Regions from separate parts of the Ensifer sp. YR511 genome, predicted to be linked through region 4. Evidence: predicted binding sites of a transcription regulator. Region 4 holds the regulator's gene; each other region holds the start of a gene.
What was found. The regulator PhoB, encoded in region 4, activates phosphate uptake and scavenging genes when phosphate is short. The targets are predictions, from matches to a motif close to TGTCATNNANCTGTCAT.

Region 1 (5,206 bases), on a different contig from region 4:
GCGTCACGAGACGCACATTGCGCCAGATGCCGGATGTCTGCCTGCGGGTCGAGAGTTCGTTCATCAGGTCGCCTCCACTGAATATAATGTATATACATATTAATTCGCTCCACAAGGGGAAATTTATGGAGCCTGCGGAAAAGGAAAGGGTGATCGGCCGAGTGAAACAGAACGGGGGCTTTGAGGAGATGACCGTAGAACTCTGATTTCTCGGGAATTTCTCACCCCGGGTTCGTCATCACCGCAGGCAAAAAGAAAAGGCCCCGAGCCCTGAGGTTCGGAACCTTTGTCTGTGTCCTTGGAATGGGGATCGCGACGCGTGCCCGCGACCCGAAATCCTGCCGGGCCGCGAAAACAGATCACGCTAAACCGCGTGATCCGCCTTAGTGCGCAGCCGTTCAACCACCTCGACGAAGCGATTTCCGGCAATGTCGAGGCGACCGCTGTTGTCGATCACGCTGACATCCGGGCCTGAGGTCACGTCTGGAGCCTGGCGGCTGAGGCGTCGCAAAACTTCCTCTTCACTTTCGCGGCCGCGTTCGGCAAGCCGCTTTGCAAGCACAGGCGTCTCGGCTGTAACAACGACGACGGCGATCTCGCCGAAGGCTTCGCGGAACGCCGGCAGGGCACCACGGCTGCCATTGACGATCGCCGTCATGCCGTCCCTGACATTCCTGAGCACGACGGCGGGGATGCCGTATTTCAGCCCATGCGCATCCCAGAAAACGGCGAAGGCGCCGTCCTTCTGCATCTCGACGAACTCGTCTTCCGAGACGCTTTCATGTACCTCACTGCCGGCATCCGACGGACGGGTAATGACGCGGCGGACGAAATGCACGTCGTGACAATCCGCGAAATGCCGGGCGGCAAAGCCCATGACGCTGTCCTTGCCGGCGCCGCTCGGTCCAACAACGACGACAAGCGCGCCGCCCTGGTTGTTCGCGCTCATGCGACACGCCGTCCTTCGCGCCAGACGGAGCGCACGACCGGGATGCCTTCCTTGCGATGGACGCGAGCGATATCGGCGTGAAGGCCGACGCCGATGCGGCCGCGGTCATCGAGACCGACGGTACGCGCCGGCGTCGACGTCACCATGGCGATTGCCTTTGGCAGGTCGACGGCGTCGAGTTCGTCGGAGAGCACGAAGGGGGCGTGGATCAGACTGAAGGGCACATAGTCCGACGACAGCACGTCGAGCACGCCGCGCTCGGCGAGATCGCGGGCGGCGATGTTGCCGGAGTGCGACTTGCCGCGCACGATGTTCGGCGCGCCCATCAGAACGCTGAGGCCCGCGCGGTGCGACGCCTCGGCGGCCTCGAAGCTCGTCGGGAACTCCGCAAGCTTGATGCCGAAGCCGATCGATTCCTCGACGTGGTCGACGGTCGCGTCGTCATGGCTGGCGATCGTGATGCCGCGGGCCGCACAGGCCTCGGCGAGCGCGGTGCGGTGCGGACCGGCATACTTGGCCGACAACGCCTGCTGCCGCTCGACGAAGCGCGCGAATTCTTCGTCCGAGAAGCCGCGCTTGGCTTTGTAGTAGAGCGTGTACTGGTCCATCGTCTGGAACTGGCGCTGGCCCGGCGCATGGTCCATCAGCGAGACGAGCTTGACCTGCGGATCGTTCTGGAAGTCCTCGTAGTGATCGAGCACGTCGGACGTTGAAACTTCGCAGCGCAGGTGGATCAGGTGATCGGCGCGAAGGCGACCCTCTTCCTTGGCCTGGGCCAGCGCGTCGGCCATGCTGCGCATCTCGCCCTTCTGGAAGCCGCCATCCTCGTCGGAGCCGAGACGCAGGCAGTCGAAGACCGTGGTGATGCCGGAGGTGACCACCTGTGCGTCATGGGCCTGGATTGCCGCGATCTTCAGCCAGCGCACGCCCGGGCGCGGCGAGTAGTGGGCTTCGAGGTGGTCGGTGTGCAGCTCGATGAGGCCGGGGATCAGATAGTCGCCTTCAAAGTCCTCGCCGCTGGCAACCGTGCCCTCGGAAATGTCGGCAATCTTGCCGTCGCGGATCAGCACCGAACCATCGAGGATACTATCCTCGAGGACGATGCGGGCGTTGGTCAAAACCTGTTCTTTGCTCATCTCATGCGATCTTTCGTTGGGTGTCGCTGCCGAGCGGCAGCAGGGAGCGGACAGTAAAGGGTGCGCCGCGCTCCGGTTCGACGAAGAGCGCGACTGACGTGACGTGAAGTGGCTTGCCGATATGCTCGGCAAAGGTGGTTTCGAGCGCGGTACGCATCACGCCGCTGGTTTGCGTGGGCACCGGGCCAGTCAAGGTCAGGTGGAACTGGAACTCTTCGAAAACATAGGGATAGCCCCATTCTTTGAGGTAGCGCCTCTGGCGCTCCGGCAGGCTGTTTGGCTTGCGGCGGGCAAAGTCGGCGTCCGACAGCGGCGCGCGGAACGGGTCGAAGCGGTGAACGGCGTCTTCGGCCAAATCCAGCAGGTCGACGCAAGGCGCAGACGGCACGAGTGCGAAGAACGGGCCCAACTGGTGCAGCACGATTTCGGGGATCTCGAACGGGTCGAGGTCGGCGGCAAAGCACTCGAAAATACTTAGGAGCTCGTCTTCGTCCCGGCCTTCGGCAAGCTCGAAGGGAGCCTTCAGCGTACCGTGGAAACCGTAGCGCCGCGGGTCAGCCGTCAATGTGCGTTGCGTCTCTTCGTCAATCCCGGCGATCGTCGGAAGCGTGAGGTCCTCACCGGTAAAGGCGTCGCGCCCCAGCCAACGGGACGCGACCTGCGACAGCCGGTCGTCCGCCGGCGGCGCGAAATAGATGGCATAACGCACGGTCTTCACTTTCTTGTAGCGACCGGCCCGCCAGGGCGGCGGGTCGATTGTTTGCGGGGATGCGATGCGCAGCTAGCCGATTTCCATGACAACATCATGATGGCGGACACGCAAATGCTTGGCTGTCGTCAATGTGCCTTGCTGCCCATCAGGCGCGAACGGCACGCGTTCGAGATGCTGTCGAAAATAAAGACAACCAGCAAGATCAGAAGCACCATATAGGCGACATTTTCCCAATCGGAATTGGTACGCATCGCTTCCCAGAGTTTGAGGCCGATACCGCCGGCGCCGACGGCGCCGATGATCGTCGCCGAGCGAGTGTTCGATTCCCAGAAGTAGAGCGCCTGGCTGGCAAAAACCGGCAGCACCTGCGGAAGAACGCCAAAGCGCTGGACCGCGAGCGGGGCGGCACCCACCGACTTGACGCCCTCGCGCTGCTTGTCATCGATGTTTTCCAGCGCCTCGGAATAGAGTTTGCCGAGCGTACCGGTGTCGGTGAAGAAGATCGCGGAGATGCCGGCAAGCGGTCCGGGGCCGAAGGCGCGGGTGAAGAACAGTGCCCAGATGAACATGTCCACCGACCGCAGGAAGTCGAAGAAGCGCTTGACCACCTGGTTGGTCAGGAAGCTCGGCGTGATGTTGCGGGCGGCAAGGAAGCAGAGCGGGAAGGCGATCAGCGATGCAAAGAGCGTGCCGACAAAAGCCATGACGACCGTCTGCAACAGCTTCGTCCAGACGTCCAGATGCTGCCATTCGGCGTTATAGAGGATGTTGTTCCAGGCGAGCGAAAGGTTCGAGCGGGTCGGGTCGATCTGTTCGCCGGATGTGATGAGCGCGACGACCTCGCCATAGCTTTTGCCGAAGAAGGGCGAGTTGGTGTCGAACAGGAAGTTCGCCCAACCGAAGAAGCGGTTGCGGACGGAAACCTCGTCGCCTTCCACTTCAGCCCACCCGGTGGCGCCAAAGGCAAGCACGATTTTTTCGCCTGGCCGCTTCTGTGTCGCCCAGGCGGGCAATTGGCCCTGCGGCCTCACCGTGTCGGCGCCGTCGACGGTCATCACAAACGTGTCGCCGCCGTGGGTAGCCTTCACCAGACCATCGGCGATCTCGATTCTGGTCGAGCGGTCGTAGGTTACGACGACGCGCGTCAGCACGTCTTCCGTCCGGGTTTCGACACGGTTCTGCGTTTCGGCAGCGGCCGTGCCACCGAGCGCGGAGCCGGGCGCCATGAAGCTGAACGACGAGCTTGCCTTCGGCTTGACCGCCTGCGCGGTGGAGGCCGGTATCTCGACCTGGCGCGTCACCGTCTGCCTGTCGAGCTCCACCCAATCCGGATTGGGATTGGGCCCGAGCGGCGAATTGCGCTGATAGTTGAGACGCATCGTACGGTCGGGGGCGACGTGGATTTCCGGGCGTACCTCATAGGAAACCCAGTCGGCGAGGTAGGTGCCAGCGATGCCCCAATTGGCATTGCCGAGCACGTGGCCGATCGAGAAGAACCACCAGCTGAAGATGAGGTAGACGACGACGCCGCCGGCGATGGCTGCGGTGCGCACGCGGCTGGAGGTCGAGGATTTGAGGAGGTCGGGATGGCGGCTCGCGATCGCGTCCATTTCAATCGGGTTCAATCGTGTGGTCGTGGTCATGGTACGCACCTACTGGGCAAGCTGGAAGGCCTGCTCGCCAACGAGGCGGCGGCGAAGCCAGGCGGAAAACTGGTCGACGGCAAAAATGGTCGCAAACAGCAGGAGGACGATTGCAAGGGTCTTGGCCTGGTGTCCCTGGCCGATCGAAAGGCGCAGCAATTCGCCGATGCCGCCGCCACCGACGGCGCCGATGATCGTCGAGGCGCGCACGTTGATCTCGAGGCGCAGCAGGAAATAGCTGGTGAAATTGGGCAGCACCTGCGGCACCATGCCAAACCAGACGCGCTCGATCCAGTTGCCGCCGGCAGCCCGCAGGCCCTCGTCCGGCTTCATGTCGGCGTTTTCGACCACTTCATAAAAGAGCTTGCCGAGCGCGCCGATCGTGTGGATCGAGACCGCGGCGATCGCCGGAATGGGGCCGAGCGAGAGGATCGCGAGGAAGAAGCCGGCGATCACCACCTCCGGAAATGCCCGGAGAACTTCCATGATGCGGCGAACGATGCCGCGGATCCACGGATTGGGCATCAGGTTGCGCGCGGCAAAGAAGCAGAGCACAAAGCCGAAGGCCGTACCGATCACCGTCGAGAAGATCGCGATGTTCACGGTCTCCAGCATCTTGTGCACGTATTCGGGGATGTAGAAGCTTTCGGTCAGGTACAGCCGGCCCTCGGGGTAGTTGTACTTGAAGCTGCCATCGTCATAGGGCGAGGGCAGGTCGAACATGGCGCGGAAAATTTCTAGCCCGTCGCGCGGCGCGAGATCGCCG
Region 2 (5,206 bases), on a different contig from region 4:
AGCTCGGCGACGCTTGAGGGCCGCATCGACATGGGCGAGAAGGTGGTGATCAACATCCGCACCTTCTTCGATGGCCACCGACCACCGGACCGCGTGCTTCCGGGCCGCGACTGAACGCGAAAGCGCCGTGCGGCCGTCCATCCGGTTCGCTCAAGCCCGGAAGCTAAAGTGTCTTGCGCATCTCGATCGCCGTCGGCCGGGTAAAACCGGGATGGCACATCGAGTCGCTCTGGACGAAGCCCCAGGCGGCAAAGGCGCGGTGATTGTCGATGAGTTCGATGCGGGTGAGGAGCCTCAGCGCCGGCAGCTTCAGCGCACGCGCCGTCGCCTCCGCTTCGGCGAGCAGCAGCCGACCGATACCCTTTCCTTGCGTCTCAGGCGCGACGGCAAGCTTGCCGATATAGAGGCAATCGTCCTCCGGTTTGCAGAAGATGCAGCCGACGAGCCTTTCGCCGTCGCGGACGCCGAAGGCGATCTCGTCAACGATCTTCTGCCGGAGCAACTCGATGTTCAACGCATGCGCCGACGACGGCGGGTCGATCCGCCCGTCCATGTAGGAGAAGGCGCCAAGGATCAGCGCCAGCAGTTCCTCGTAGCGGTCGAATGCTTCGTCGATGCGAAAGATCTGCACCATGGTCGGCCTATGCTCTGCGGCGATAGCGGATGGTGTTGAACTGTGCCGTCAGCGCGTCATACATCAGCAGCCGTCCGACCAGCGGTTCGCCGAAGCCGGCGATCACCTTGATTGCCTCCATCGCCTGCAAGGTGCCGATGACGCCAGTCAGCGCGCCGACGATGCCGGCCTCCGCGCAGGAGGGCACGACACCGGCCGGCGGCGGCTCGGGAAAGAGATCGCGATAGGAGGGGTTCGGCCGTCCATCGGCGCCGGCGCTGTAGGGCATCAGCACCGTCAGCGATCCGTCGAAGCGGCCGACGGCGCCGGTCACCAGCGGAATGCCGACCGCTGCCGCCGTATCGGCGGCGAGATAGCGCGTATCGAAATTGTCCGAGCCGTCGATCACCAGGTCATATTGCCGGAAAAGCGCCTCGGCATTGTCGGGGTTGAGCCTGAGCCTGTGTTCGTCGACGCCGACATGCGGGTTGAGGGCGGTGATCGCCTCGGCGGCCCGCTCGACCTTGGCGCGGTCGATGTCTTCAGTGCGGTGGATGATCTGCCGCTGCAGGTTGGAAAGCGCGACCGCATCGTCGTCGACGATGCCGATCCGGCCGATGCCGGCGGCGGCAAGATAGACGAGCACTGGAGCGCCGAGCCCGCCGGCCCCGATCACCAGCACACGGGCCGCCTTCAGCCTTTGTTGCCCGGCACCCCCGATCTCCGGCAGCACGATATGGCGGGCGTAGCGGGTGATCTCCGATTGGTCGAGCTTGTCCTCACCGGTCATGGCAAAATCCTCCTCGGTGACCTCTGCTTATCCCGTAACACTGCCGTGCGAAACCGTCAGAAAGCGGCCGCGTTCGCCCAGCGCCTTGAACATCGCTTGGTCCGTCCCGGTCATGAAGGCCTGGCCGCCAAGGCCGTCGACGAGATCGAACAGAGCGGCGCGCCGGTTGACGTCGAGATGGGCGGCGATCTCGTCGAGCAGCAGGATCGGCGCGTGGCCGGTCATGTCGCCGACGAGGCGCGCATGCGCCAGCACCAGGCCGACGAGCAGCGCCTTCTGCTCCCCGGTCGAGCAGCGTGCTGCCTCCATGTCCTTCTCGCGGTGACGCACGAGCAGGTCGCTCCGGTGCGGCCCGTCGAGCGTGCGTCCCGCCGCGGCGTCGCGCGGACGCCCATCACGCAGCATCGTCAGATATTCTTCTTCCAGATCATAGGCCGGACGATGGCCCTCGTCGTCGAGAAAGCCCGACAACGCCAGGCGTGCCGACGGAAAGACGTTTTCGTCGACAGTGCGCTCGACGAGCGCCGTCAACAGACCGAGCATTTCCTGCCGTGCCAGCGCCATCGAGACGCCGAGACCTGCCATTTCGCGCTCGATCGCCGTCAGCCAGGCCGGGTCCGGGCGAAATTCGCCGAGCAGCCGGTTGCGGCTGCGCATCGCCCGGTCGAATTCGCTGGCGCGCCGGCCATGCTCCGGATCGAGCGAAAGCACCAGCCGGTCGAGAAACCGTCTCCGGTCGGCCGAAGGCCCGGTAAAGAGCCCGTCCATCGATGGCGTCAACCAGAGAACGCGCAGGTGATCGGTCAGTTCGTCGACGGTCGCTGCCGGTGTTCCATTCAGCCGCAGCCGCCGGGATTGCCCTTCCGTGACGCCGGCAGTCCCGGTGCCGATCTCGACGGTTCCCTCCATGCCCTCGACTTCCGCAAAGACCGAGAACCCGTCGCCGGCACCGACCCGGGTCACGTCCGCATAGGCTGCGCGCCTGAGGCCGCGGCCGGGCGAAAGGAAAGAGACGGCTTCCATGAGGTTGGTCTTGCCGGCGCCGTTCTCCCCCGTCAGCACCACATGGCGCTGATCGAGCTCAAGCGAGAGGGCCGCATAGTTGCGGAACTCCGTAAGCTTCAGGCGGTTGAGAAAGACCTTGTTTGGCATCGGCAGTCCGGATTCGACGTTGGGCGCAGCTAGGACGAAAGCGCCTGCCAAGGCAAGGCGAAATGGGACGCGTCGCCATATCGTGCAAGATAGGCCGATATCGACAGGGGAAAGGCGACAAACCCCTTTGATTCGGTGCTTTTCATAAAGGACCTAGTGAAATATGACAGCCGCATGACAATCCACAGATGGATATACGTGTGATGCTGGCCTGGTTCCGCAAACTTCTTCCCCGCGAGGATCGCTTCTTCGACCTCTTCGCAAAACATTCGCGCACCGTCGTCGGTGCTGCCGATGCGCTCGACAAGGTTCTCGCTGGCGGCGACGATCTGGAAAAACACTGCGACCGGATCGTCGCGCTCGAGGATGAGGCGGACCACATCACCGCCGAGGTGCTGCTGGCCGTGCGCCGGTCCTTTATCACGCCCTTCGACCGCGGCGACATCAAGGATCTGATCCAGTCGATGGATGATGCCATCGACATGATGCACAAGACCGTCAAGACGATCCGCCTTTACGAGCAGAAGAGCTTCGATCCCGGCATGCGCGAAATGGGCACCACGGTCGTCAAGGCCGCGCACCTGATCGCCGAGGCCATTCCGCTGCTCGATAGGATCGGCGCCAATCACGACCGCCTGATCGCGATCGCCGAAGAGGTCACCCGCATCGAGGGCCGTTCCGACGAACTGCACGAACAGGGCCTCAAGGACCTGTTCCGCCGCCACGGCGCCAGCAACCCGATGGCCTACATCATCGGCAGCGAGATCTATGGCGAGCTCGAAAAGGTCGTCGACCGCTTCGAGGACGTCGCCAATGAAATCAGCGGCATCGTGATCGAGAACGTCTGATGGATGCGACGCTCGCCTTTCCGTTGCTCGTCGGGCTGATCGGCATCGCGCTGTTCTTCGACTTCCTGAACGGTCTGCACGACGCAGCCAACTCGATCGCGACGATCGTCTCGACACGGGTGCTCCGGCCGCAATATGCCGTCATGTGGGCGGCCTTCTTCAACTTCATCGCCTTCCTGTTCTTCGGCCTGCACGTGGCCGAGACGCTGGGCAAGGGCATCATCGATCCCGGCATCGTCACGCCGCTGGTGATCTTCTCGGCGCTGATCGGCGCGATCGTCTGGAACATCGTCACCTGGCTCTTCGGCATCCCGTCGAGTTCGTCGCACGCGCTGATCGGCGGCCTCGTCGGCGCCGGTCTTGCGAGCACCGGTTTCAGTTCGATCGTCTGGACCGGCCTTTTGAAGACCGTGGGCGCCATCTTCATGTCGCCGGCGATCGGCTTTTTCCTGGCGCTCATGCTGGTGCTGATCGTTTCGTGGATCTTCGTGCGCCAGACGCCCTTTGCCGTCGACCGCACCTTCCGCGTCATGCAGTTCGTCTCGGCCTCGCTCTATTCGCTCGGCCATGGCGGCAACGACGCGCAGAAGACCATGGGCATCATCGCGGTGCTGCTCTACTCGCAAGGCTATCTCGGCTCGGAGTTCTATGTGCCGTTCTGGGTGGTGATCACCTGCCAGGCGGCGATCGCGCTCGGCACGCTGTTCGGCGGTTGGCGCATCGTCCACACCATGGGCTCGAAGATTACCAGGCTCAATCCGATGCAGGGCTTCTGCGCCGAGACCGGCGGAGCGATCACGCTCTTTGCCGCCACCTGGCTCGGCATCCCGGTCTCGACGACGCACACCATCACCGGAGCGATCATCGGCGTTGGTGCTGCGCGTCGCGTTTCGGCCGTGCGCTGGGGGCTTGCCGGCAATATCGTCATTGCCTGGTTCATCACCATGCCCGCCGCAGCGGCGATTTCGGCGCTCGCCTACTTCACCATCGATCTGCTGTTCTGATCGATCTGGAAATCGTCTCCCGCCCTCATAAGCAGGCGGGAGGCGCCCGTCATTTCGAGACCCGAGGCGCAGGGCTGCTCTGCCCACCCTGGTGCAAGGTCAGGCTTTCGGCACGGTCGCCTTTGAGCGTGAAGCTGATCTGGGCATCGATGAGCTTCGTAAAGAAGCGGTGCTCGGCCTCCGGAAGGATTTCGAGCCGGTCCTGCCCGGTCGCCTGGGCAAACAGACTATCGCCATCCCGAAAGATCGTGAGTTCGAAGTCGGGCGCCAGCCTGTAGGTGCCGACATAGGCATCATAGCGCGCCGGGTCGATCACTATGGCCGTGCGCTTGACGATCGGCGGCGCAAGCGGCGCGTTGCGATTGAGCAGATGGCGGCCGATGTCGTCGACGCCGACGTCGGTCGACGCATTCGACAGGGCGACCACGCCGACACCCGTCGACGGACGGTAGCCGACGAAGGATCTATAGCCGCCGGTTCCCCCATTGTGCCAGATGAACTGCTCGTCGCCCTTGCCCGAGACGACCCAGCCGAGCGCCTGCTGGTCGCCATCGCCGTTGCCGAGCGGTTGTCGGGTCGACAGCAGCGTGCTGAAGGCGGGAGCGAGCGGCGATGCCGTCTTTCCCATGGCCGCCTCAAGGAAAAGCAGGAGATCGTCCACGGTCGAGCGCAGGGCGCCTGCACCCTGCAGCGCGTCGAGATCCCAATCGCTCACCGGCTCCATGGCCGCATCGTGGCCCGTTGCCCGGCGTTCGGCCCAGTCGGGCTGCTGCGTGATCGCCGTGTCCTTCATGCCGAG
Region 3 (5,206 bases), on a different contig from region 4:
CCTGGCGCAGCCGCTTGCCGATCAGGGGAAGGTGGGGTGCTTCCAGAACCATGTTCATCGTCCAGCCCCCCTCGGATAGAGCAGCAGGCGTTCGCGCGGGATCTCCACCTGGATGGCGCCGCCGGTTTCGATCCGGAGGCGTCTCACCGCGTTGACGGAGAAGTCGGCAACCAGCGTGCGCTCGCCGAGACGCGGGGCCGTCAGGCGCGTGCGCCAGAACATGCCGAGGAACTCCATCTCGCGCACCTCGGCATCGATCAGGTTCTGCGGTGTGGCCGGCCGGTCGCTGGCGTTGACGGCATGGGCATCGGCTCCGTGGGGAATGATGTCAACCGGGCGGACGACCGCCGTTGCCGCATGGCCGGCGGAAAAATCCTCCGTCGAACAGCAAAAGGCGGAGTGGCCGATCTCGACTTCGCCATCTCCAAGAACCCGGGCTTCGAACTGATTGGTCTCGCCGATGAAGTCGGCGACGAACAGCGTTTCGGGATGACGGTAGATTTCGGTCGGCGAGCCGACCTGCTCGATGACGCCGTGGTTCATGACGACGATCCGGTCGGCCATGGCGAGGGCCTCCTCCTGGTCGTGCGTCACCATGATGGTCGTCACACCGAGCTTTCTCTGCAGCGCCTTGATCTCATGGCGAAGGTGCACGCGAACCTTGGCGTCGAGTGCCGACAGCGGCTCGTCGAGCAACAATAGCCCCGGCGAGATGGCGATGGCGCGGGCAAGCGCGATGCGCTGTTGCTGGCCACCGGAAAGCTGGGCCGGATACTTCTTGCCGTGCGCCGAAAGGCCGACCGTTTCCAAGAGTTCGGCGACCCGGGATGCGACCCCCGCCTTCGATCGGCCGGTGTTTTCCAGGCCAAAGGCGATGTTCTGCTCGATCGTCAGATTGGGAAAGAGCGCATAAGACTGGAAGACGATGCCATAGTCGCGGCGGGAAGCCGGCAGCGTCGAGATATTGCGGCCGTCTTGCAGGATGGTGCCTTGCGTCTGCAGGTCGAGACCGGCGATGGCTCGCAGCAACGTCGTCTTGCCGCAGCCGGACGGGCCGAGAAAACAGACGAACTCGCCCCTGGCAATCGACAGCGAAATGTCGCGAAGCGCGACGAAATCGCCATAGGTCTTCCAGAGATCCGAGATCTGCAAGTAGGGGGCCGGCTCCGCGGCCGCGTCATCGGCGAAGTGCTGACGGCTGGTGGGCGTCGGTTCGATCGACAGGGCATGCCTCATCTGCAAGCTCCGCTGGCTTGAGGGATTTTCTTTCCGAGAAATGCGATCGGGCGCAGCGCAAAGGCGCTGCGCCCGGCCGATCAGGCTCAGCTCTTCGGTTCAGACTTGGCGTCGTAACGCTTCTGCCATTCCTTGAGGATGTCAGAGCGGTTGTTTGCGGCCCACTCGAAGTCGTTGACGATCATCCGGGAAGCGATGTCGTCGGGCAGGTGCTCGACCTGCTTGGCGACGCCCGGATAGGCAACGACGGCATAGCCGGCATTGTACATTTCGTTCGCTTCCTTGGTGACCGACCAGTCGACGAGCGTCTTTGCGGCTTCGAGGTTTGCCGTGCCAGCGATGATTGCGGTTGCCTCGGCCTCCCAGCCCGAACCCTCGGCGGGGAAGATGATGTCGATCGGTGCACCGGCACTCTTGGCCTTGGCGCCCGGAAACTCGAAGGACACGCCGATGACGGCTTCACCGGCGCCTGCCATCTTGCACGGCTTGGAGCCGGAATGGGTGTAGGCGGAGATGTTCTCGTGGAGCTTGTCCATGTAGTCCCAGGCCTTCTCCTCGCCCCACATCTGCATCCAGCCGGAGACGTCGAGGAAACCGGTGCCCGAGGATGCCGGGTTCGGCATCACCACGTGGCCCTTGTATTCGGGGTTCGTCAGGTCTTTCCAACTCGTCGGCGGCTTGAGGCCGAGCTTTTCGCCCTCGACCGTGTTGTAGCAAAGAGCCGCGACATAGGCGTCCATGCCGACCCAGCTCGGCGGCGTGTCCTTGTCGACGAATTTCGGGTCGAGCGTCTCGACGCCCTTGGGCTGGTAAGGTTCCAGCATGCCTTCGGTCTTCAAGAGAAGCAGCGAGGTTGCAGCGAGCCCCCAGACGACATCGGCCTGCGGATTGTCCTTTTCTGCAAGCAGCTTGGCGGTCATGACGCCTGTGGAATCGCGCACCCAGTTGATCTTGATGTCCGGGTGGGCCTTTTCGAAGGTCGCCTTGTAGCGGTCGAGGTCGACGGCTTCGACGGCGGTGTAGACGGTGAGCTGCGTTTCAGCGGCAGCGATGGCAGGAAGCACAGCGGAAACGGCGCCGGCAAGCACAAAGAGCATGCGTCTGTTCATGATTGAAGTTCTCCTCTGAGGTCCTGGTAAAACCGGGGAAGCGCGGCGGACAATCTTGTCGTTGCCCTGTTGTGATCGGCTTCGGGAAACATTCTGCGCAGCGGTTTCCTGTAAGTAAAATTTATTATTCTTATCGATTAGAAGAAAAAAACTATGGATGTTCTGCCGCAGAACTGGGCATGGAAACCGCGCTTGACCAAGGCGGCGGCAGGTTTCGATACGATTTCGCACAATCTGCCGGATGAAGGAGCAGATCTACGATTGCGCGTCGCGCAGAGCCCCGCGACGCTGCGGGAGCAAATAAAAAGGGAGCCGCCATGGCGGCTCCCAGAGGGGTGAATCAGCGGGGGAAACGCTTGAAATCACCATGGCAAGGAGAATGTCTTGACGTTGGTAAAGCTCTTCATCGCCTCGATGACGCCTTCCTTGTAGCCGTTGCCGGAATCCTTGATGCCGCCGAAGGGGCTCATCTCGATCCGGTAACCCGGCACTTCCCAGATGTTGACCGTGCCGACCTTCAGCCCGGCGATGTATTTCTGCATTCGCCGGAAGTCATTGGTGCAGACGCCGGAAGAAAGGCCGAAGGCGGTTGAGTTCGAGAGCGCGATCAGCGCGTCGTCATCATCGGGCGCGCGCACGATCGGTATGATCGGCGCGAAGGTTTCTTCCATCACCAGTTCGCTCGAATGCTTAACGCGGTCGACAACGATTGGCGGCAAGAGGGCGCCTTTACGGCCGGGATCGTAGAGGATCTCCGCCCCTTCTTCCGCTGCCCGGTGCACCCGCCGCTCGAAGACTTCCGCCGCCTTGGCATGGACGACCGTGCCAAGGTCCGTCGCCCGGTCCATCGGATCGCCGAACCTCAGCTTTTTCGCTCGCTCGAGCACCAGCGGCACGAAGCGGTCGGCAACGCTCTCCTGGCAGAGGATGCGTTTCACAGCGGTGCAACGCTGGCCGGAGTTCTTCGTCGCGCCGGCAACGGCCAGATCCGCGGCTCTTGCGAGATCGTCGTCCGACAGATCGTTGAGGATGATCAGCGGGTCGTTGCCGCCGAGCTCCAGGATCTGCCGCTTGTAGTGGGCGTGGGCCGCGATCAGCTTGCCGACTGGAACGCTGCCGGTAAAGGTGATGAGGTCGAAGTTCGGATTGGTGATCATCTCCATGCCAATATCGGCGGGCCAGCCGGTCACGACCGAGAGCATTTCCGGCGGCAGGCCGGCCTCATAGAGAATGTCGGCGAAGATAAGCGCCGTCATCGGCGTCAGTTCTGTCGGCTTGAGCACAACGCAATTGTTCGTCGCAACCGCCGGCGCGACCTTGTGTGCCACCATGTTGAGCGGATGGTTGAACGGCGTGATCGCCGAAATGGCGTTGAGCGGTTCGCGCGTGGTGAAGATCTTGCGCGCCTTGCCGTGTGGTGTGAGGTCGCAGGAGAAGATCTCGCCGTCGTCATGAATGCACATCTGGCCCGAGAGCGTCAGCACGTCGAAGGCGCGGCCGACCTCGTAGAGCGAGTCCTGCTTGGAGATCCCGAGCTCCAGCGTGATCAGATCAGAGATCTCCTCCTTGCGGGCAACGAGCAGGTCCGCAGCCTTGAGCAGGATGCGCTGACGCTCGTAACGCGTCAGCTTCGGCTGGTAGGCGGCCGCGATCTCGAAGGCCTTGCGCGCATGCTCGGCGCTGCCCGCAGGCACCGTGCCGATCACCGCATCGTTGAAAGGGTAGCGCACCTCGATGCGCCCTTCGGTATCGACTGTCTTGCCGGCGATCCGCATGGGCTCGTGGCGAATTGCAAATGCTGTTTCCACCTTGGTCATCGCTCCCTCCCTAGTGCGTTGTCTGGGCGGCTGCGACGAGCGCGTAGTAGAACGCATCGAAATTGCGCAACGACGCGGATGTCAGCAATTCGGGCAGTTTGCGGTTGGCGATGAAAGGCACCGCCTGTTCGGTCAGGCCGCCATGCGAGCGCAGCGGTTCGTTCAGCGCCGCCAGATCATGGCGATGTTCGCTGGTGCCGAGCGTCTTGTTTTCCGAGGAGATCAGCACGAGATCGCCGATCCGATCGTCGGGCAGCTCGAAGCGTACGCAGGCTTCCGGGCGGGAGAGCACGACGTCGATGCCTTCGATCGCCTGCAGCCGCTCGATGATCTCCTCCTTGTCCGCGCTTTCGGGCAGATAGGCCGTGGCAAACGAGCCGAGCGCGCCGTGATGCACGACATAGGGGTCGGTGATCGGCAGGATGACGCGCGCGGCGTCCTTGCCGAGCCATTGGTCGAGCAGGTCCTGCACGTAGATGACATCCGGCGAACCGTCCGCCTTGTGCTTCGGCTTCATGCCGTGGTCGGCCGTGACGATGATGGCCGCGCCGAGCGCGTCGAGTTCGGTCAGATACTTGTCGAACATCTCATAGAAGGCGTTCGCCTGGGGTACGCCCGGCGCATATTTGTGCTGCACATAGTCGGTGGTCGTCAGGTACATGACATCCGGCCGAAATTCCTTGAGCAGCTTGACGCCGGCGGCAAAGACGAATTCGGAGAGATCGGCCGAATAGACTTCCGGTACGGCGCGACCGAGCCAGGCCGAGGCATTGTCGAGGCCGTTTTCCGCCTCGGTCGTCTTGTCCGCCTTTTCAGACGAGAAGCAGATGGCCCTGCCCTCGTCATACTTCAGCCCGTGGCCGAGCAGCGCCCTGAGCTTGTCCTTCGCCGTCACCACGGCGACCTTCGCACCAGCATCGTAGAAAGCCTTGAAGATGGTCGGGGCGCGCAGGAAGCGTGGATCGTTCATCATCACTTCGTTACCCGTCTGCGGTTCGTAGAGATAGTTGCCGCAGATGCCGTGGATCGCCGGCGGCCGGCCGG
Region 4 (5,206 bases):
TACGGCCGACGCCGGTCTGGACCTCGTCGAGGATCAAGAGCAGGCCGAACTCGTCGCAAAGCGCGCGCAGTTCCTGCATGAATTCCTTGGTCGCCGGACGGATGCCGCCCTCGCCCTGGATCGGCTCGATCAGGATCGCTGCGGTTTCCTCGGTGATCGCATTCTTGACCGCGGCGATGTCGCCGAACGGAACCTGGTAGAAGCCCGGCGCCTTCGGCCCGAAACCTTCGATGTATTTCTGCTGACCACCGGCGGCGATCGTCGCGATCGTGCGGCCGTGGAAGGCGCCTTCGAAGGTGATGACGTGGAACTTCTCCGGGTGGCCCTTGGAGAAGTGGTAACGCCGTGCCGTCTTGATGGCGCATTCCAGCGCTTCCGCGCCCGAATTGGTGAAGAAGACCTTGTCGGCAAAGGTCACTGCCGTCAGCCGGCGGCCGAGGCTTTCCTGGCCCGCAATTTCATAAAGGTTGGACAGGTGCCAGACCTTGTCGGCCTGCGCCTTCAGCGCCTCGACCAGGTGCGGGTGCGCGTGGCCGAGCGAGTTCACGGCAACGCCGGCACCGAAATCGAGATAACGCGTGCCGTCTTCAGCGATCAGCCAGGCGCCCTCTCCTCGCTCGAAACGCAACGGCGCGCGCATGTAGGTATCGTAAAGCGGCGTGGTTGCAGTCATGCGAGGCTCTCCTTCACTCCAGATCGACATCGATCCCGCGCCTCACGCGGGCCGATAAAAATCAAAAATGCCGCCTTTCGGCGGCGCAGGCACTATTCCCATTTCGCGCTGCAATGTCAACAAAACCAAGCCTTGCAGCGCAACATGAAGGGTCGATTCCTGGCAGCAGAAAAATCGTCCGGGAGGGCTTGCAAAAATGCAACGCTGGCCGAGCAAGTTGGGGAAAACTACGAAATCGATTCGGCCTGATTCCCGGGACTCTTGCCACAGAGTCCAGCGGTCAGTACGTTAACATTCAATTACTAGACGCATGCGGCGGACCTAGTCACCAAAAGAGTTATCGCGTTTGCAACCCCGGGGTTTAGCCGGGGTGCGGTGAGGGATTCTGCCATCCCCAACGCTGAGAACGGAGAGTGCAGAAATGAACTGGACTGACGAGCGGGTGGAGAAACTGAAGAAGCTTTGGTCCGAGGGCCTGAGCGCAAGCCAGATCGCGGCGCAGCTCGGCGGCGTCAGCCGTAACGCTGTCATCGGCAAGGTTCACCGCCTGAGCCTGCCAGGTCGCGCCAAGGCCGGCGGCAGCACCACGACAGCAGCCCGTCCGAAGCGCCCGACTTCGGCACCGCGCGCACCGAACTACGCTTCGCGCGTTTCGACCCGCCCGGTTGCACGCGCGGCCGGCGCTGTCGTTCTCAAGGAAGAAATCGAAGTCGATCTCGTTGCCGAGCAGGATTTCAGCACCCGCACCGACGTTGTCGTGCCGATGTCGCGCCGCCTCGAGCTGACCCAGCTCACCGAGCGCACCTGCAAGTGGCCGATCGGCGACCCGCTGAAGGAAGAGTTTCACTTCTGCGGCAACGATTCCCCGGAAGCCTCGCCTTACTGCACCTTCCATGCGCGGCTGGCCTACCAGCCGTCGGGGGAGCGCCGCAGGGCCCGCTGAGAAGCTGGACGGCATCAATAAAAAAGGGGCCGATCGGCCCCTTTTTTTCTTGGCGACTTTCAGACCGCTCAGCTTTCGAGCGAATAGCCGGCGCCGCGAACGGTGCGGATGACGTCGGGCATGTTCGAGAAGTTCAGAGCCTTGCGCAGACGACCGACATGCACGTCGACGGTGCGCTCGTCGACATAGATGTCATGCCCCCAGACGCCATCCAGAAGCTGCGAGCGAGAGAAGACGCGGCCCGGCGAGGACATGAGGAACTCCAGAAGACGGAACTCGGTGGGGCCGAGGCGCACTTCGCGGCTGCGGCGATGAACGCGGTGGGTCTCGCGGTCGAGTTCGATGTCGCCGCAGCGAAGCAGCGTCGACAGCACCTCGGGCTTTGCCCGGCGCAGCATCGCCTTGACGCGCGCCATCAGCTCCGGCGTCGAGAAGGGCTTGACCACGTAGTCGTCGGCACCCGTCGCCAGACCCCGGACGCGCTCGCTTTCCTCGCCGCGCGCCGTCAGCATGATGATCGGCAGACGTTCGGTCTCCGGACGCTGGCGCAGCCGACGGCAAAGTTCAATGCCGGAAACACCGGGCAGCATCCAGTCGAGGATAAGCAGGTCGGGCAGCCGCTCCTGAAGCCGGATCTCCGCCTCGTCGCCCCGCAGGATCGTATCGACGTCGAAGCCCTCGGCTTCCAGATTGTAACGCAGCAGAACGCTCAGCGCCTCTTCGTCTTCGACTACGGCGATTTTTGGCAACATCAGGTAACGTCTCCTTACCGCGGGCGGCCTTTGGGCTCATCGGCCCGGCCGGCGCTCAGACACTCTAAATCTGGAGCACATCCGCCGTTTTCAAAGGCGGGGCGAAAACCGCATGCTTCAGATACAGGAATTCGGGGCCGCGACCGAAGCCGCGACCGGATCAGATTTCAAAGGGCATGCATGCTTACGGCGCGCTTGGCGCTCAGTCGTTGACCGAGCCCAGCGTCGACGTAGTGTCATCCTTCGGACGCTCACCTTCCGGCTGAGCACCCGTCGCCATGTAATAGATCGTCTCAGCGATATTGGTCGCGTGGTCGCCGATGCGCTCGATGTTCTTGGCGCAGAACAGAAGATGCGTGCAGGGCGTGATGTTGCGCGGATCTTCCATCATGTAGGTCAAGAGCTCGCGGAACAGCGAGGTGTAGATCGCGTCGATCTCCTCGTCACGCTCGCGGATGCTGTTGGCCTTTTCCGGCGAGCGCGAGGCGTAGACGTCGAGCACTTCCTTGAGCTGGACGAGAGCGAGCTCTGCCAGATGCTCGAGGCCACGGGCGAGCTTGCGCGGAATGCCGGAGCCGGCGACCGCGATCACGCGCTTGGCGGTGTTCTTGCCAAGGTCGCCGACGCGTTCCAGATCGGAGGCGATGCGGATCGACCCCATGATCTCACGCAGGTCGGCGGCGACCGGCTGACGCTTGGCGATCGTGACGATCGCCTTCTCACCGATCTGGCGCTCGGCGTCGTCGAGGACGGTGTCGTCCGAGATCACCTTCTGTGCGAGAGCCAGGTCGGAGTTGACCAGCGCGCGAACGGACTCGGCGACCATCTGTTCGGCGAGGCCGCCCATCTCCGAGATGCGGCGCGTCAGGTACTTCAGTTCTTCGTCATAGGCGGACATGATATGCATGGACATGATCGTCGATCCTTACGGGCGCTTTGCAGTTACTGTTGCAGCCTTATGCGGCCTCAGCCGAAGCGGCCCATGATGTAATCCTGGGTGCGCTGGTCATCCGGATTGGTGAACATCTTGTCGGTGTCGTTCTCCTCGACGAGATTGCCGAGGTGGAACATGGCGGTGCGCTGCGAAACGCGGGCGGCCTGCTGCATCGAGTGGGTCACGATGACGATCGTGAAGTTCGTGCGCAGCTCGTGGATGAGCTCTTCGACCTTGGCGGTCGCGATCGGATCGAGAGCCGAGCACGGCTCGTCCATGAGGATGACTTCCGGGCTGACGGCGACGGCACGCGCGATGCAGAGACGCTGCTGCTGACCACCGGAAAGGCCGGTGCCGGGCTCCTGCAGACGATCCTTTACCTCGTTCCACAGACCGGCCTTCTGCAGGCTGGTCTCGACCACCTCGTCAAAGTCGGCCTTGGTGCGGGCAAGTCCGTGAATCCGCGGGCCGTAGGCGACGTTGTCGTAGATCGACTTCGGGAACGGGTTCGGCTTCTGGAAGACCATGCCGACGCGGGCGCGCAGTTCGACGACGTCGATCGTCGGGTCGTAGATGTCGTCCTCGTCGAGCGTGATCTTGCCGGTGACGCGGCAGTTCTCGATCGTGTCGTTCATGCGGTTCAGCGTGCGCAGGAAGGTCGACTTGCCGCAACCCGAAGGACCGATCAGCGCCGTGACCGTGTTCTCGCGGATGTTGAGGTTGACGTCGAAAAGCGCACGCTTCTCGCCGTAATAGACCGACACATCCTTGCCGATCATCTTGTAGGGCACGGTGTTCATTTTCTGATCCAGAGCCTTCTCGACTGCTGCTTCTGACATGATGTTCATAGTAATTACCTCACTACCAGCGGCGCTCAAAGCGACGTCGCAACAGAATGGCTCCAAGGTTCATGACGACCAGGAAGATGAGAAGAATGATGATTGCGCCGGAGGTGCGCTCGACGAAGGCGCGCTCCGCCTCATTGGCCCACATGTAGATCTGCACCGGCAGTGCCGTCGACGGTTCCATCGGCGAACCGGGAAAATCGACGACGAAGGCGACCATGCCGATCAGGAGCAGCGGCGCGGTTTCACCAAGCGCGTGGGCAAGACCGATGATGGTGCCGGTCAGGATGCCCGGCATCGCCAGCGGCAGCACGTGGTGGAAGATGGTCTGCATCTTCGACGCACCGAGACCGAGGGCCGCCGAGCGGATCGACGGCGGGACCGCCTTCAACGCCGCACGGGTGGCGATGATGATCGTCGGCAGGGTCATCAACGTCAGCACGAAGCCGCCGACGACGGCTGCCGAGCGCGGCATGCCGGCGAAGTTGATGAAGACGGCGAGACCCAGGAGGCCGTAGACGATCGACGGAACGGCCGCGAGGTTGTTGATGTTGACCTCGATCAGGTCGGTCAGCCGGTTCTTCGGCGCAAACTCCTCGAGGTAGATCGAGGCGGCGACGCCGATCGGAAGCGACAGCACCAGCACGATCAGCATCATGTAGAGCGAGCCGAGGGCAGCGACGCCGACGCCTGCCGCTTCGGGACGACTGGAGGCGCCGAAGGTGAAGATGCCGGTGTTGAAGCTCTTCTTCAGGATGCCGGCGCTCGCCAGCTCGTTCATCCAGGTCACCTGCTGGTCCTTGACCTTGCGCTTGCCCTCATCGACCGAGAGATCGATCTGGCCCTTGAAGGCGGAGTCGATGTTGGCCTCGGCCAGCAGCGTGACAGGAACCGTCTTGCCGATGATCGACGGGTCGGCGGCGACCATGTCGCGCAATAGCGTGCGGGAGCTCGCGGAAACCATGTCGGTCGCCTGCTTGACCTGCGGCCGCTTGGTGGCGTCGATGCCGAGCTGCTTGACGAGCGCGTCGCGCACCAACAGCGGATAGTTGGCGGTCA

Region 1: BLU15_RS13385 (DUF1045 domain-containing protein) is a predicted target of PhoB. The motif match lies at 2,880-2,896, and genes of this name have one in related genera.
Region 2: BLU15_RS14765 (DUF47 domain-containing protein) is a predicted target of PhoB. The motif match lies at 2,719-2,735, and genes of this name have one in related genera.
Region 3: BLU15_RS27750 (putative 2-aminoethylphosphonate ABC transporter substrate-binding protein) is a predicted target of PhoB. The motif match lies at 2,402-2,418, and genes of this name have one in related genera.

What each region holds. Positions count from the first base shown of each region.
Region 1 is NZ_FNGR01000006.1:76,855-82,060, reverse strand. Features, by position in the region: gene hutI (imidazolonepropionase) at 1-64, opposite strand, end outside; gene phnN (phosphonate metabolism protein/1,5-bisphosphokinase (PRPP-forming) PhnN) at 365-949, opposite strand; gene BLU15_RS13390 (alpha-D-ribose 1-methylphosphonate 5-triphosphate diphosphatase) at 946-2,085, opposite strand; gene BLU15_RS13385 (DUF1045 domain-containing protein) at 2,087-2,794, opposite strand; gene phnE (phosphonate ABC transporter, permease protein PhnE) at 2,923-4,440, opposite strand; gene phnE (phosphonate ABC transporter, permease protein PhnE) at 4,450-5,206, opposite strand, start outside.
Region 2 is NZ_FNGR01000007.1:50,266-55,471, forward strand. Features, by position in the region: gene BLU15_RS14745 (2-hydroxyacid dehydrogenase) at 1-114, shown strand, start outside; gene BLU15_RS14750 (GNAT family N-acetyltransferase) at 164-631, opposite strand; gene BLU15_RS14755 (molybdopterin-synthase adenylyltransferase MoeB) at 642-1,403, opposite strand; gene recF (DNA replication/repair protein RecF) at 1,431-2,555, opposite strand; gene BLU15_RS14765 (DUF47 domain-containing protein) at 2,759-3,403, shown strand; gene BLU15_RS14770 (inorganic phosphate transporter) at 3,403-4,407, shown strand; gene BLU15_RS14775 (serine hydrolase) at 4,457-5,206, opposite strand, start outside.
Region 3 is NZ_FNGR01000022.1:67,078-72,283, reverse strand. Features, by position in the region: gene BLU15_RS27760 (putative 2-aminoethylphosphonate ABC transporter permease subunit) at 1-52, opposite strand, end outside; gene BLU15_RS27755 (putative 2-aminoethylphosphonate ABC transporter ATP-binding protein) at 55-1,236, opposite strand; gene BLU15_RS27750 (putative 2-aminoethylphosphonate ABC transporter substrate-binding protein) at 1,323-2,345, opposite strand; gene phnY (phosphonoacetaldehyde dehydrogenase) at 2,708-4,162, opposite strand; gene phnA (phosphonoacetate hydrolase) at 4,173-5,206, opposite strand, start outside.
Region 4 is NZ_FNGR01000003.1:391,184-396,389, forward strand. Features, by position in the region: gene BLU15_RS08990 (aspartate aminotransferase family protein) at 1-673, opposite strand, end outside; gene BLU15_RS08995 (GcrA family cell cycle regulator) at 1,095-1,616, shown strand; gene phoB (phosphate regulon transcriptional regulator PhoB) at 1,685-2,368, opposite strand; gene phoU (phosphate signaling complex protein PhoU) at 2,571-3,284, opposite strand; gene pstB (phosphate ABC transporter ATP-binding protein PstB) at 3,335-4,150, opposite strand; gene pstA (phosphate ABC transporter permease PstA) at 4,164-5,206, opposite strand, start outside.